DNA from 2 places in the Alkalibacillus silvisoli genome. Region 2 is predicted to be linked to the other one. Evidence: predicted binding sites of a transcription regulator. Region 2 holds the regulator's gene; the other holds the start of a gene.
The links. Region 2 encodes NrdR, which represses ribonucleotide reductase genes. Its sites were predicted from a motif close to AACACNATATATNGTGTT; they were not measured.

Region 1 (8,063 bases), 210 kb from region 2:
ATGGCGCATTAGTATCGCGTACAGGTTATACAGGAGAAGATGGGTTCGAAATTTACATTAATGATGCATCTGGGCCAAAGCTATGGCAAGTTATTTTAGAAGCAGGTGAACCTTTAGGCTTACAAGCAATTGGACTAGGTGCTCGTGATACGTTAAGGTTTGAAGCGAACCTAGCTTTATATTCTCAAGAGCTAACAAAAGATATAACACCTGTTGAAGCGGGCATTGGCTTTGCGGTTAAAGTGAATAAAGAAGTAGATTTCATTGGTAAAGAAGTATTAAAAGAACAAAAGGAAAATGGCCCTACTCGTAAGTTAGTGGGCATTGAAATGATTGATAAAGGCATTCCTCGTAATGGCTATGAAGTGTTGAAAAATGAAGAAGTAATTGGCTTTGTTACATCTGGGACACAATCACCTACATTAGGTAAAAATGTTGGCTTAGCGTTAATTGATGTCCAGTATGCAAATGAAGGTGAAAAGCTAGATGTCAAGGTAAGAAAAAGAACATTGACAGCTAAAATTGTTCCAACGCCATTTTATAAAAGAAAGTAAGAGGTGAAAGTATATGCAACATCGTTATATTCCTATGACAGATCAAGATCGAAAAGAAATGTTAGATACCATTGGTGTCTCATCAACTGAAGAGCTTTTTCAAGATATCCCAAAAGAAGTGCGCTTTGAAGGTGAATTAAATATTAAGCCTGCAAAATCTGAGTATGAGTTAACGAAAGAATTAACTGAACTAGCTGAAAAGAATAGTCACTCGAATTCTCATACATCCTTTTTAGGTGCAGGTGTATATCAACACTACATCCCATCCATTGTAGATCATGTCATTTCTCGTTCTGAATTTTATACGGCTTACACGCCATATCAGCCTGAAATTTCACAAGGTGAATTGCAGGCAATCTTTGAATTCCAAACGATGGTTTGTGAAATGACGGGAATGGAAGTCGCTAACTCTTCAATGTATGACGGTGGGACAGCACTTGCAGAGGCTGTAAACTTAAGTGCTGGTCAAACAAAAAAGAAAAAAGTATTAGTTTCTAAAGCCATCCATCCTGAATCTATGGATGTCATTTATACTTATGCTAAAGGTTTTAATTTAGAAATTGTTGAAATTGATCACCAAAATGGCTTAACTGACTTAGATCAATTAAAGTCCGAATTAGATGATGAAACAGCAAGTGTCGTTATTCAATATCCAAACTTCTTCGGTCAAGTAGAACCATTAAAAGAAGTCGAAGCCATGTTAGAAGACCAAAAGAAAACAATGATGATTGTTTCAAGTAACCCACTAGCATTAGGGTATTTAACACCACCAGGTGAATTTGGTGCTGACATTGTTGTTGGTGATACACAAGTATTCGGTATTCCAACACAGTTTGGTGGGCCTCATTGTGGTTATTTTGCAACGACAAAGAAATTAATGCGTAAAGTGCCCGGGCGTTTAGTCGGTCAGACGGTCGATGAGGAAGGACGTCGTGGCTTTGTTTTAACTTTACAAGCTCGTGAACAGCACATTCGTCGTGATAAAGCGACTTCAAACATTTGTTCAAATCAGGCTTTAAATGCATTAGCATCATCAGTAGCTATGACAGCTCTTGGTAAAGAAGGTGTCCGTGAAATGGCTGAACTAAACATGAAGAAAGCACGCTATGCAAAGAAGTCATTTGAAAAAGCAGGTTTTGAGACGTTGCATGATGGAGCATTCTTTAATGAATTTATCGTTAAATTAAATAAGCCTGTATCAGAAGTGAATGAAATGTTGCTACAAAAAGGCTTCATTGGTGGTTATGACTTAGGTCGAAACAATTCAAGTCTTGAAAACCATATGTTAGTAGCTGTTACAGAGGTTCGATCGAAGGAAGAAATCAATCAATTTGTTAAGGAAGTGGGTGAAGCTAATGGCTAATGAGCAAGATTTTTCAGTGATTTTTGAATTAAGCAAAGAAGGTCGTAAAGGTTATCATTTACCTGACTTAGATGTAGAGGACCTTAATCTTGATGAAGAGTTTTCTAATGAATATATACGTAAAGATGCCCCAGATCTACCAGAGGTAAGCGAGCTGCAAATTATGCGTCATTATACAGCGTTATCAACACGTAATCATGGAGTTGATTCTGGTTTTTATCCTTTAGGTTCATGTACGATGAAGTATAACCCAAAAATTAATGAAGATATTGCACGAATTCCAGGGTTTAGTATGGTTCATCCATATCAAGAGGAAACTTCTGTTCAAGGTGCATTAGCGTTAATGTATGATTTACAAGAATCTTTAAGTGAAATTACGGGAATGGATTCTGTTACATTACAATCTGCAGCGGGCGCACAAGGTGAATGGACTGGTCTAATGATGATCCGTGCTTTTCATGAGGCAAATGGTGATGATCACCGTACAAAGGTTATCGTCCCTGACTCAGCTCACGGAACAAACCCAGCATCAGTTACAGTAGCAGGTCTTGAAGCGGTTACTGTTAAGTCAAATGAAAATGGATTAGTCGACCTAGAAGACCTAAAGCGAGTAGTCGATGAAAATACTGCTGCTTTAATGTTAACGAACCCAAATACGCTAGGTTTATTTGAAGAGCACATCTTAGAAATGGCTAAAATTCTACACGATGCAGGAGGGCGTCTATACTATGATGGTGCTAACTTAAATGCCATTATGGGTTATACACGTCCAGGTGACATGGGCTTTGATGTTGTACACTTAAACTTACACAAAACTTTCACTGGTCCTCACGGCGGTGGTGGTCCTGGTTCTGGACCGGTCGGTGTAACTAAAGAACTTGCACCTTATCTACCGAAGCCATTAGTTTCTAAGCGTGATTCAGGTGAATACTTCTTTGAGTATGACCGTCCACAATCCATTGGAAGAATTAAGCCTTATTATGGAAACTTTGGCATTAATGTTCGTGCGTATACGTATATCCGTTCAATGGGACCAGATGGCTTAAAGCAAGTTAGTGAAAATGCGGTCTTAAATGCGAATTATATGATGCGCCGATTAGAAGAAGAATTTGAACTACCATTTAATCAGCATTGTAAACACGAATTTGTATTGTCAGGTAAGAACCAGAAGAAGATGGGTGTAAGAACACTTGATATGGCAAAACGTCTATTGGATTTTGGTTACCACCCACCAACAATCTACTTCCCATTAAATGTTGAAGAGGCGTTAATGGTTGAACCGACTGAAACAGAAGCGAAAGAAACTTTAGATGAGTTCATCGATGCCATGATTCAAATTTCAAATGAGGCAAAAGAAGACCCAGAGAAAGTGCAAGAAGCACCACACACTACGGTTGTAGATCGTATGGATGAAACAACAGCGGCAAGAAAACCAGTCTTACGCTTTTATCGTGAAGAATAAACATTAAAATTAAAGCAGTTCAGTTTAGAGTGCATGTCACTCTAAACTGAACTGCTTTTTGTATTTTAACTATATATTTCCTTAGCAGGTATAATCCAATCAAACTTCAAGTAATTCGGATTCTTAATTAAATTCTTTCGTCCCAGTCTCTCAAATTTTAACTCATCTTGCTTTAATATGCTTTTTTCTTCACTTTGATTTTACCTGTCCACTTACTAAAGCCACCTTTTAATTGGTGAAGTCCTTCATAGCCATTTTTACGTAGTTTGTTAGCTGCTTTCATCGACCTTGAACCACGTTGACAGTATAGGTAAACAGGTTGGTCTTTTCTTACTTCGCCCATTCTTTGCTTTAATTGGGAAAGTGGAATATTACGTGCGCCTAAAACATGACCTCTTTCAAATTCCTTTGGTTCACGAACATCAATTAACTGAGCCTTTCTATAGCCTTCTTTAAACTGTTCCTCTGTTAAGGTTCTTAAATGCTTTTGCATACGCATGTTTCTAAATACAGCAAATAATATTAAAACAGCAATCGCAACAAGTATAATTAATAATGCTTCCATTATGCTTCCCCTCTTTCTTCTTGTTCAGTCCCATATTTATTATAAGAGTGTTTTGTGTTTGTTTCAAAGATTTTTTCTAAGTTATTCTATTAACGAGTTAATCGTGTTATTCTAATTGTTTAAAATGCTTAACAAAAAAGTAAGGAATTCTTATTAGTGAGCTGTTGACTTTTTAGTTAGATTATGAGTAAAACACTACATATGGATGTTTTATAAAAATAACAATACAATATATTGATTTATTGATTCTGTTTTGATACTGTAATTATAGATTAGATAGAATCGTTATGATATAAAAACATAACGATTCTATCTTACGTGAAGGAGGTAACGTAATGCAAGATATAAAAGATAAACAAATTAATTTGGACATTGCACAATTGAACGAAGACATCAAAGAATTTCCTCACGTGCACCCTATTACACCTGATATGCATACGACACATCAAGGTGTTTCTCGGTTAGTCATGTTAGATCGTTATGCGTTTAAAGATACGGAAAAGAAAACAATTAAAGAGGGTGACTTTGTCGTTTTAACGATTAAAGAAGACCCGAAATTCCCAGCTCGAGGGACTGGATATATTGTTGAACTAAACGGTACTCAGGCGGTTGTAAAAGTGGAAGATGAGTACGTTCATGTACTAGAATCTGAAGAGTCACAAAAGACCGGTTTAATAGAAAGACCACTTAGTGTAATAGATAAACCTCTAGAAATTTATTACGAACAAATCGCACTACGTAATGCGACTGGTTTAGCTGAAGTTGAACAAACCGAAGAAAAGCGCCAAGAGTGGTTCGAGAAGTTTTATCGAGAATTATCAGCATTGAAGTTTGTACCAGCAGGTCGTGTTTTGTATGGTGCAGGGTCGAATACTGATGTTACTTATTTTAATTGTTATGTTATGCCATTTGTTAAAGATTCCCGAGAAGGAATTAGTGATCACCGTAAGCAAGTAATGGAAATTATGTCTCGTGGCGGTGGTGTAGGTACAAATGGATCAACATTAAGACCTCGTAATGCGTTAGCCCGTGGTGTTAATGGTAAATCTTCTGGTTCTGTCTCGTGGTTAGATGATATTGCAAAGCTTACACATTTAGTCGAGCAAGGTGGTTCAAGACGTGGTGCTCAAATGATTATGTTAAATGATTGGCACCCTGATATTATTGAATTTATTATTTCTAAAATGCAAAACCCACGAATCTTAAGGTATTTAATAGAGAATATAGAAGATGAAACGATCCAACAATTGGCTAAAGATAAATTGAATTTTACGCCATTATCGAATTCAGAGTTACAGCTATATCAAGGTATTGCTAATTATAAGCACATTGAAGGATTAGGCGGTTTTACAGAAGAAAACATTCGTGAAGCAGAGCAAAAATTACGAGATGGTGGCACATATAGTGTCCATAATCCAGAATTTTTAACAGGTGCCAATATTTCTGTTTGTATTACAGATGAATTCATGGAAGCTGTTGAGAATGATGATGTTTACGAACTTCGATTCCCAGATGTAGAACATTATTCTGAGGAGGAAATGGCATATTATAACGAACATTGGAGCGAATATGGTGATGTGCGTGAATGGGAGCAATTAGGTTTTTCAACGAGAGTCTATAAACAAATTAAAGCAAAGGAATTATGGAATTTAATTAATATCTGTGCGACTTATTCAGCAGAACCAGGCATTTTCTTTATTGATAATGCAAACAAGGAAACAAATGCTAAAGCCTATGGTCAAAAAGTTGTTGCGACTAATCCTTGCGGCGAACAACCTCTAGCACCGTATTCGGTTTGTAATTTAGCAGCAGTTAATCTAGCGGCAATTGCTGAGGAAGAGTTAAAACAGCCAAATTTTGAAAAGCTAAAGCAAACGGTAGAGGTAGGCGTGCGTATGCAAGACAACGTAATTGATTCAACACCGTATTTCTTGGATGAAAACCGAGAACAAGCTTTAGGAGAACGTCGTGTTGGTTTAGGTGTTATGGGGTTACATGATTTACTTATTTACTGCGAAACAGCGTATGGTACTGCAGAGGGTAATCATTTAGTCGATCAAATATTTGAAGCAATCGCTACAACTGCTTATCGTACGTCGATTGAATTAGCAAAGGAGAAAGGAAGCTTCCCATTCTTAATCGGTGAAACAGATGAAGAGACACAAGTATTACGTGAACAGTTTGTAAACACTGGTTATATGAAGAAGATGCCTGAAGATATTCGAGAAGGTGTCTTAAAGTATGGAATTCGTAATAGCCATTTATTGACTGTTGCACCAACTGGTTCTACGGGTACAATGGTTGGCGTTTCAACAGGATTAGAGCCTTATTTCTCCTTTACGTATTATCGAAGCGGCCGTTTGGGTAAATTTATCGAAGTTAAAGCTGATATAGCACAAGATTACTTTGAAAAGAACCCTCAAGCCGATCAAACTGAGCTACCTGAATGGTTTGTAACTGCTATGGAACTTGAGCCAGAAGCTCACGCGGATACGCAATGTGTCATCCAACGTTGGGTTGATAGTTCAATTTCAAAAACAGTTAATGCACCGAAAGGATATCGTGTTGATCAAGTGGAACAAGTTTATCAACGGTTATACAAAGGTGGAGCAAAGGGTGGTACGGTTTATGTAGATGGAAGCCGTGATACCCAGGTACTAACGTTAAAAGCAGAGGAGAATGGCTTCTCTGAGCAAACAGAATTGTTTGAAGAAGAAGAGCAAAAAGTCGTTTTAATGGATACTGTACAGGAATTAGACAAAACAAATGTTACAATTGGCTCTGAAGTTGGAGATACTTGCCCTGTATGTCGTAAGGGGAATATTGAAGATGTAGGTGGTTGTAATACTTGTACGAATTGCGGTGCACAACTTAAATGTGGACTATAAGGTAAAAGAAAGCGTTAGACTCTTAATAAGTCTAACGCTTTCTATTTTTTATTTCCTTTAATGACTTTTAAGTGAGTTCGTTGGGGTTTACGTCTATTAATTTTCTTTGGTTTTTCGATATGTGAATTGTAACCCATGTTTCGATCAACACTTCCATACTTTTGCTTCGACTGTTGAACGGCTTTTTTATAACTTTGACCTACGCCCCGATTTCGCCCGCGAAAAATTAAAAAATAGTAAACAGCTGCCCCAATTAAAGCTGCGATACCAAGCATCATGAGGATACTTTGAATAAACCCTAAAGGATTGGTCGCTAGTTGACCTAAGATTCCAATAATAGCTAAACCACCAATTACATACAACAGGATTGCGCCTTTCCCTTTTGGCATATTAAACTCCTTTCATAAACTAGATTTAAGACCGTACAAATCTATAATTATCTGATTACATTATACCACGTTTAACCAATTTTATACGCTTCTTAGAATAATTTTAACTGAAATTGAAATATATACACAAATCGAATGAAACTCTATAATTTCGTACAAACTATTGCGTGAAAAGGGGTGTTTAATATGGAAAAGGAAAAACAATCTTCAGTCTTTTTGAAAAGTTTATTTGCTGGATTTGTTGGGGCTATTCTTTTTGGTATAGTTGGTTCCGTTGCTTATTATCTATCTTTTACAGATGTTTCACATGCTTCATTTTTTATAAGGTCGTTTTTTGATGGTGATTGGACGACTGGTTGGATTAGTGAATTAATTAGTGTCATAATACTTGGTCTTATCGGTATAGTACCCGCTCTTATTTATTACCTGTTGTTTAAAAAGCTTCGCGGTATGTATCCGGGGCTACTTTATGGTGTAGCATTGTGGTTTATTGTGTTTGCTTTTTTAAACCCACTATTTTCATATGTACCAGACTTTTTTTCTTTAGATCTTGATACAATTGCAACTACAATGAGCCAATTTATATTATATGGAGTATTTATCGGCTACACAATTTCATATGAACACCACGATCAAAGAGTTATGCGAAAAGTATCACAAAACGGTTAATTATATGATAAACTGATAAGTGGAATGGGATTGAAGGGGAGAATAGGCTTGATGAAAAAGCTATTAGTTTTAAACGGACCTAACTTGAATTTATTAGGTCAGCGAAATGAAGACCAATACGGACAGCAAACCTTACTAGAAATTGAAGATGAATTAAAAGAATACCTTCAACG
Region 2 (8,063 bases):
AATTATGCATCCCAAAATCCGAAAGAGGATGTTAGAAAGACGTGATCAGTATGTCTCAAATAACGTGGAACTTGTAGTAATGGATATTCCGTTACTTTTTGAGAGTGATTTGTTTCATTATGTAGATAAGGTGCTAGTCGTCTATGTTGATCCTGATATACAGCTTGATCGACTGACTAAACGTGATGAAATTTCAGCTGAGAAAGCTTTAGAACGAATTAACGCACAAATCCCGATCACTGAAAAAAAGGACCTGGCTGATACTATTGTCAATAACGGTGGTTCTATAAAAGAAAGTGAAGATCAATTAAAAGACATTTTAAATACTTGGGGAATAGAGGTTTAAACTTAAATTTTGTCCATTTTTATAAAAAACTCCTCACATTTCTAACTTAATGTGTTATACTAATATCAATAAAACAACAAAAAGTATAACATAAAGTTATTGAGGGGGACTTTAAATGAGTGTAACAAAAATAGCAATAAATGGTTTTGGGCGAATAGGTAGAATGGTATTTCGCCGTGCGATGAAAGAACAACAAGTAGAAATTGTAGCAATTAATGCAAGCTATCCAACAGAAACGTTAGCTCATTTAATTAAATATGATTCAGTACACGGAGCGTATGAAGGCTCTGTTGAGGTTGTTAATGATGAATTAGTTGTAGATGGGCATAAAATTATGAAGGTTTCAAACCGTAATCCTGCTGAATTACCATGGGATGAATTAAATGTTGATGTTGTTGTTGAAGCAACAGGTAAATTTAATTCAAATGACAAAGCAGGAGCACATATAGAAGCAGGGGCTAAAAAGGTCGTACTTACTGCCCCAGGAAAACCAGCTGATCAAACGATTGTGATGGGGGTTAATGAAGAAACTTATGACCCTGAAAAGCACCATGTTATTTCAAATGCTTCGTGCACGACGAACTGTTTAGCACCAGTCGCTAAAGTATTGCATGAAAAATTCGGAATTGAAAATGGATTAATGACGACCGTTCACGCGTTTACAAATGATCAACAAAACTTAGATAATCCTCATAAAGATTTAAGAAGAGCTCGTGGATGTACACAATCAATCATCCCAACATCAACAGGAGCTGCTAAAGCGATTAATGAAGTTTTACCGAGCTTAACCGGAAAATTACACGGAATGGCATTACGTGTCCCGACTCCTAACGTTTCTTTAGTAGACCTAGTTGTTGACCTAGAACAAGATGTTACTGAAGAACAAGTTAATCAAGCATTCCATGATGCTGTGAATGGAGAATTAAATGATTATCTATCGATTAATGATGACCCGTTAGTTTCAATTGATTACACAACTTCACCTTATTCATCTATTGTAGATGGTTTATCAACGATCGTAATGGATGATCGTAAAGTAAAGGTCTTAGCATGGTATGATAATGAGTGGGGCTATTCATGTCGAGTAGTTGACTTAGTGAAATACGTAGGAAACCAATTATACGTTCATCAATAAAATATAATTTAAGCTTAATAAGCTGCTTCAACAGTTATAAACCTTTAACTATTGAAGCAGTTTTTTTATTTAGGTTATATACTCAAAAGTGGTTCGTCTGTTGTCTTTCAAAGAACCTAAATCACAATGAAGTCTAAGTTACCCATTTAAAATATTAATAAATACTTGGCGATGGTTTTTGTTTTTCTTTATAATGAAATAAGGCAGAACCCATTAAAATTATGAACTTTTTGTTATAATAAACAAAATAGTATTATTGAAAATATGTTTTTGAGGTGGCTAACATATGAGATGCCCAAATTGCGATGATAAAACCACAAAAGTTTTAGATTCAAGGCCAATTGATCAAGGTAAATCGATTAGACGTCGACGTGAATGTGATGATTGTCATTATCGATTTACAACTTTTGAGCGCGTTGAGGAAATTCCACTTATTGTCGTGAAAAAAGAAGGTACGAGAGAAGAGTTTAACCGAGAAAAGTTAAAGCGTGGTTTAATAAAATCTTGTGAGAAGCGACCCGTTTCATTAGAGCAAATCGAACAAGTCGCCTTTGATGTTGAGAAGGATTTAAGAGATCAAGGTAACTCAGAGATTTTAAGTCAAGATATTGGGGAATTGATAATGGGTCGGTTAGCTGAAGTTGATGAAGTGGCTTATGTTCGATTTGCTTCAGTTTATCGACAATTTAAAGACATTAATGTATTTATGAATGAGTTACATGATATGATTAACCGTACGAAGAATAGTTAGATAGAAACAAGAGGGGAGTGATGATCGTGCAAGAGCGGATGAAGCATTTATTACCTAATGATCAAATGCAAATAATTAAGCAAACAACGTTTTTTGAAGATGCGGATTCTGTTCTAACACTGCTTTATCAGCCGTTAATCGGCAAGGAGAGTGTGGCTTTATATCAAGCCTTGTGGCGCTCATCGACCTCCCAATTATCACAATCACAAATCTCGCATCATTATATGATGAGTCTTTTAAATATAACATTAGATGATCTATATGAAGCGCGTAAAAAGCTTGAAGGAATTGGGTTATTAAAGTCATTTAAAGAAGAGGATAGTTTCCGGACTTTTTATTATTTATTAAGACGGCCTGTTTCGGCTTTTCAATTTTTTGATCATCCAACTCTATCAGTTTTATTAGAACATCACGTTGGAAAAGAAGCGCATCAACAATTACAAAAGCGACTTGCACCAAAACCTTCAATATCATCAAACGTAGAAGATGTGACTCTTAGTTTTGATGATGTATTTACAACTGTCGCACATAAAAAACAGCCCCCTAAAAGAGAAGCTGATGAATCACTGGTTATTCAAACTGACTTGCCATTAGAATGGTTATACAAAATGCTAACTCAACAACAAATAGAACCGAAAAATATTCTAACGAATGCTAATTTGAATTACATGGAAAAAATAATCAAAATCTATGATGTTGACTATTTAGAGTTGGAGAAGGCATTGCTTTGGGCTGTAAATGAGGATGCAGGTTTTGACCGTCAAGAATTTCTTGATATGTGTAAAGATATTTATTATAAAAAGCATGGTACGGTCCCACCACGATTGTATACAAAAGGACAAGCACATAAAGTAGGTCAGGATGAGGTAGTAGAGGCAACGTCCAATGAACAACCTGAATCGAAACAGAACCAATTGATTCAACATTTTGACCAAATTACCCATCGTGAATTGCTAGAGGACCATTCAAGTTCTGGAATCGCTTCAATGAAAGAGATTGAAATGATTACGAATCTAATGGAAGAGCATGGATTATCCCAACCTGTTATGAATGTATTAGTTCACTACGTATTAAAGAAAAATGGGAATAAATTAAATCGTAATTATATGGATACAATAGCTGCCCATTGGAGTCGTGAAGGTGTAAATACAGCTAAAGCTGCAATGGATATGGCGAAGAAGGAACATCATATGTATCAAACGTGGCAACAAAAAAAGAAACAAAAACAGCAGAAATCTACAAGTAAATCTAAGGAAGTATTACCGAAATGGTTTAAAGAGCAAAAACAACAAAAAAACGAACCTCAAAAAACAGATGAAAATAAAAAACTAGAAGATTCAAAAATAGAAGATTCAAATGAGGATTTAGAAGCTTTCTTTAAAAGCTTTTCACAATCGAAACAATGAATGAAGGATGATTTTAATGGAACCCATTCAATCTACGCTCAAAAACTGGTTGAAAAATAACGATCATTTTCAAGCATCGATGAAAGAAATGCGAGATAAAGTGTTATCTTCAGAACGTGTCAAAAAGTTATTAAAAGAACACCCAGAACTAACTGAAAGCCAAATTGAGTCACAATTAATGAAGTTGTATGAATATGACGATCAATCACTTAACTGTGAGAAGTGTAAGTCATTACAAAGTTGTATTAATGTCATTCCAGGTTACGTTCCAGAAGCCCGAGTACAAAGCGGAAAAGTTAAGTTAATCTATCATGAATGCCAAAGAAAAGAAAAAGAACTTTATATGCAAAAGCAACGCTCTTTTGTTCAAAGCTTACACATGCCAAGAGAGATTCATGAAGCATCTTTCTCTCAAATAAAACTAGATGCTTACGGAAGAACAGAAGCCCTCCAAAAAGTACAGCAGTTTTATGAACGTGGGGATCAACTACCTAATAAAGGTTTATATTTGCATGGGAGTTTTGGAGTTGGAAAAACTTATTTATTAGCTGCTTTAGCTAATGAGTTAGCTAAAAAACAAATTGACACACTCTTAATTTTTATGCCTGAATTTGTTAGGGAAATGAAAGCATCGATTACAGACTCAACGATTAATCAAAAGATTGACAAATTTAAACGTGCATCAGTTTTAATTTTTGATGATATTGGTGCTGAATTTTTATCTCCGTGGTTTAGAGATGAAGTATTAGGTGCAATTTTACAGTTTCGAATGATGGAACGTCTTCCTGTATTTTTTACATCGAATTATGATTTAAATGAACTAGAGAAAATGTTAGCCAAAGCAGGACGAGGTGACGTTGAGGAACTTAAAGCGGCTCGTATTATGGAGCGAATTAGTCAAGTGAGTGAACCTGTACAAGTAACCGGAGCAAATCATCGCGACCAATAAATATTGGTCGCTTCTTTCATGTTTTCAAACTTGCTTTCATAAACTGTAATACCTTGTTCTATGAAAGAGGGATGTGGAGTGAAAGAAACAAGTTTAGTATTTAAAAATGAGTACGAAGCAAAACAGTTTTACTTGTACTTAATGACAGTTAACTTCAAAGGAAATGTACATGCTTACGAAAATACTGTTTGGTTGTCCAATAATTTATTTGTGAAGCGGACGAGCTTAGTTGATTTAATTTTTCCGTATATTTTAGATACTTATGTACCTAGAATTTCACAAAAGATTTTACGAGAGGCTTATTATTTTGATGATGATGAGATTGAGCAAATCATACCATTTGTCGTTTCATTAAGTACTGCTCCAAAAATGTTGCACAGTGAATTGAATGATTCACTGTATGAACGATTAGTTCATTATATTTTTAATCAAGAGAATACAACAAGTTTAGAAATGGAACATCTTTATGAACAACTCTTTTCTCAAGAAGGGGATTGGTATGAAATCGTTGGGTTTGGCATTGAAGAATGGCAAGGTGAGTTACATTTTCAAGATCGAATGGAGCAGTTGAGAAGCTTTATTGATGGTCAAGAGCCTTATTATGAGCATGTTATTGTTTATTACAAGCAAGATGCTATTTTGTTTGAAGGTAATGGTAAGTTAATTCAAGATCAGATTCTATCATCTGCGACAACTCCGTTTCAAGAAATTATGGACCAAACGAAAGTGATCGGTAAATTATTAGCGATTGCTCCGAATCGAGTGGATGTTTATGCTTCAAATGATCGCATTCATGAAATTTATAGTCTAATGAACATTTTCCAAGAAAGAGTTTGTCTATACCCGATTAATCAATTTCCGCATTATTTTGAAATGAATAATAAAAGACAATAAATAATCTGTGAAGTTAGCTCTTGATTTTCCTACTTAACATCGTTATAATACGTACATAATAAAGTAAATACGGTTATGCATTGAAGAGGACAAGAGCAATTTGATCCAACTTTACAGAAAAGAAAGCCTTGGCTGCGAGCTTTCAAGTATGACTTATTGTTTACCACCTCCGAGCATTCATTGTGAACTTGAACTTGTATACAATTCTAGCAATGAACGTCTATCGGCGATAACGATCTCTTGAGAGCTGCATGGTGCAGAATCAGGGTGGAACCACGGGTATAAACACTCGTCCCTTTTATATTAAGGGATGAGTGTTTTTTGTTTTATAAAACAGCTTTTGTACGAGTCACATCAGACGTCAAAGTAAATAAGTGGAAAGGTGGATGTAAAATGAGTGAAATGATTCAGATCAAGTTCCCAGATGGAAATGCTAAGGAGTTTCCAAAGGGTACGACGATAGAAAATATAGCAGGGGATATAAGCTCTGGGTTGAAAAAGCAGGCATTAGCCGGTAAATTCAACGGCGAAATGGTTGATTTAAGAACCGAACTTCATCAAGATGGAGACATTCAAATCATCACATACCGCGACGATGACGGCATCGACGTTTTAAGGCACTCAACTGCTCATTTAATGGCACAAGCAATTAAACGATTGTATGGCGATGTGAAATTAGGAGTAGGACCAGTCATTGAGGGTGGTTTCTATTATGATTTAGACATGGAAGATACAATTACACCTGAAGATCTACCAAAAATCGAAAAAGAAATGAAAAAAATAGTCGATGAAGCATTAGAAATTAGAAGGGTAGATGTATCTCGTGAAGAGGCTCAACAACGCTATCAAGAAATTGGTGATGATTTAAAGCTTGAATTAATCAATGATATTAAAGAAGGTGAACAAGTTTCGATCTATGAACAAGGTGAATTCTTTGACCTTTGCCGTGGAGTCCATGTGCCGCATACAGGTAAAATTAAAATATTTAAACTGTTATCAATCTCAGGTGCGTATTGGCGCGGTGATAGCGATAATAAAATGCTTCAACGTATTTACGGAACAGCGTTTGAGAAAAAAGGTCAATTAGAAGAACATTTACGTCTCCTTGAAGAAGCGAAAGAGCGTGATCACCGTAAATTAGGTAAAGAACTTGAAATCTTTACTGTTTCACAAAAAGTTGGCCAAGGTCTACCGTTATGGTTACCTAAAGGAGCAACAATTCGTCGTACAATTGAAAGGTACATTGTCGACATTGAAGAGCGTTTAGGTTATGACCATGTCTATACACCAGTGTTAGGTAGTGTTGATTTATATAAAACGAGTGGACATTGGGACCATTATCAAGATGATATGTTCCCAACTATGGAGATGGATAATGAAGACTTAGTGCTTCGACCAATGAACTGCCCACACCATATGATGGTATATAAAAATCAATTACACAGTTATCGTAATCTACCTGTTCGTATTGCTGAGCTTGGTACAATGCATCGTCATGAAATGTCAGGTGCATTGGCTGGTTTACAACGTGTACGTGGGATGACGTTAAATGATGCTCATATCTTTGCACGTCCTGATCAATTAAAAGATGAATTTACTCGAGTTGTACGGCTGATCCAAAACGTGTATAAAGATTTTGGAATTAATGATTATTACTTCCGCTTATCTTATCATGACAAAGACGATAAGGAGAAGTACGTGGATAACGATGAAATGTGGAATACAGCAGAAGCTTTATTAAAAGAAACAATGGAAGAGATGGAGTTAGATTATGTGGAAGCATCTGGAGAGGCGGCATTCTATGGTCCAAAGCTAGACGTTCAAGTTAAAACTGCCCTTGGCAAAGATGAGACTTTATCAACAGTTCAGCTTGACTTCCTTCAGCCAGAGCGCTTTGACTTAACTTATATCGGTGAAGACGGTAAAGAGCACCGCCCAGTTGTTATTCACCGTGGAGTTGTTTCAACAATGGAACGTTTCGTTGCATTCTTAATTGAAGAATATAAAGGCGCTTTCCCAACATGGTTATCACCAGAACAAGTCCGTATAATTCCTGTATCGTTAGAAGCGCATATGGATTATGCGAAAAAAGTTCAAGAGAAGTTACAGTATGAAGGCGTACGTGTTGAGCTAGATGTACGAGATGAAAAATTAGGTTATAAAATTCGTGAATCCCAGACACAAAAAATTCCATACTCACTTGTATTAGGTGATCATGAGATGAATGAAGAAGCGGTTAATATTCGTAAATATGGTGAGAAAGATAGTGAAACCATCTCATTAGATGAATTCACTCAATCTATTGTTGACGAAATAAATAATCGTAAGCTATAATTTTAAGGCAGTCTGCTTCTAGCATGGCTGCCTTATTTAGTACTTGACATTTATGTTTCACCTCGTTATACTAGATAAGGTAATTAAATAAGGCGAATTAAAGACAAGTAGAAGCACCCGCTTCTCACCTGATTGACGCATATAGCAGTTGACAGGTTTGATTAATTTTCTATTTTATACGTGAGATGCGTATAGATTAACGAAATTAGTGTGTGGGTGCAGTATGTGTACCGACACTTTTTTTATGG

Region 1: the regulator NrdR is predicted to act here: its motif matches at 4,168-4,185, upstream of ABDZ63_RS05745 (vitamin B12-dependent ribonucleotide reductase).

What each region holds. Positions count from the first base shown of each region.
Region 1 is NZ_BAAACZ010000009.1:301,880-309,942, forward strand. Features, by position in the region: gene gcvT (glycine cleavage system aminomethyltransferase GcvT) at 1-554, shown strand, start outside; gene gcvPA (aminomethyl-transferring glycine dehydrogenase subunit GcvPA) at 568-1,917, shown strand; gene gcvPB (aminomethyl-transferring glycine dehydrogenase subunit GcvPB) at 1,910-3,379, shown strand; gene ABDZ63_RS05740 (rhodanese-like domain-containing protein) at 3,552-3,944, opposite strand; gene ABDZ63_RS05745 (vitamin B12-dependent ribonucleotide reductase) at 4,280-6,832, shown strand; gene ABDZ63_RS05750 (SA1362 family protein) at 6,874-7,221, opposite strand; gene ABDZ63_RS05755 (YqhR family membrane protein) at 7,408-7,890, shown strand; gene aroQ (type II 3-dehydroquinate dehydratase) at 7,942-8,063, shown strand, end outside.
Region 2 is NZ_BAAACZ010000009.1:89,369-97,431, forward strand. Features, by position in the region: gene coaE (dephospho-CoA kinase) at 1-346, shown strand, start outside; gene ABDZ63_RS04605 (glyceraldehyde-3-phosphate dehydrogenase) at 462-1,481, shown strand; gene nrdR (transcriptional regulator NrdR) at 1,768-2,232, shown strand; gene ABDZ63_RS04615 (replication initiation and membrane attachment family protein) at 2,253-3,638, shown strand; gene dnaI (primosomal protein DnaI) at 3,655-4,587, shown strand; gene ytxC (sporulation protein YtxC) at 4,666-5,481, shown strand; T-box leader at 5,553-5,781, shown strand; gene thrS (threonine--tRNA ligase) at 5,875-7,815, shown strand; ribosomal protein L20 leader region at 7,915-8,063, shown strand, end outside.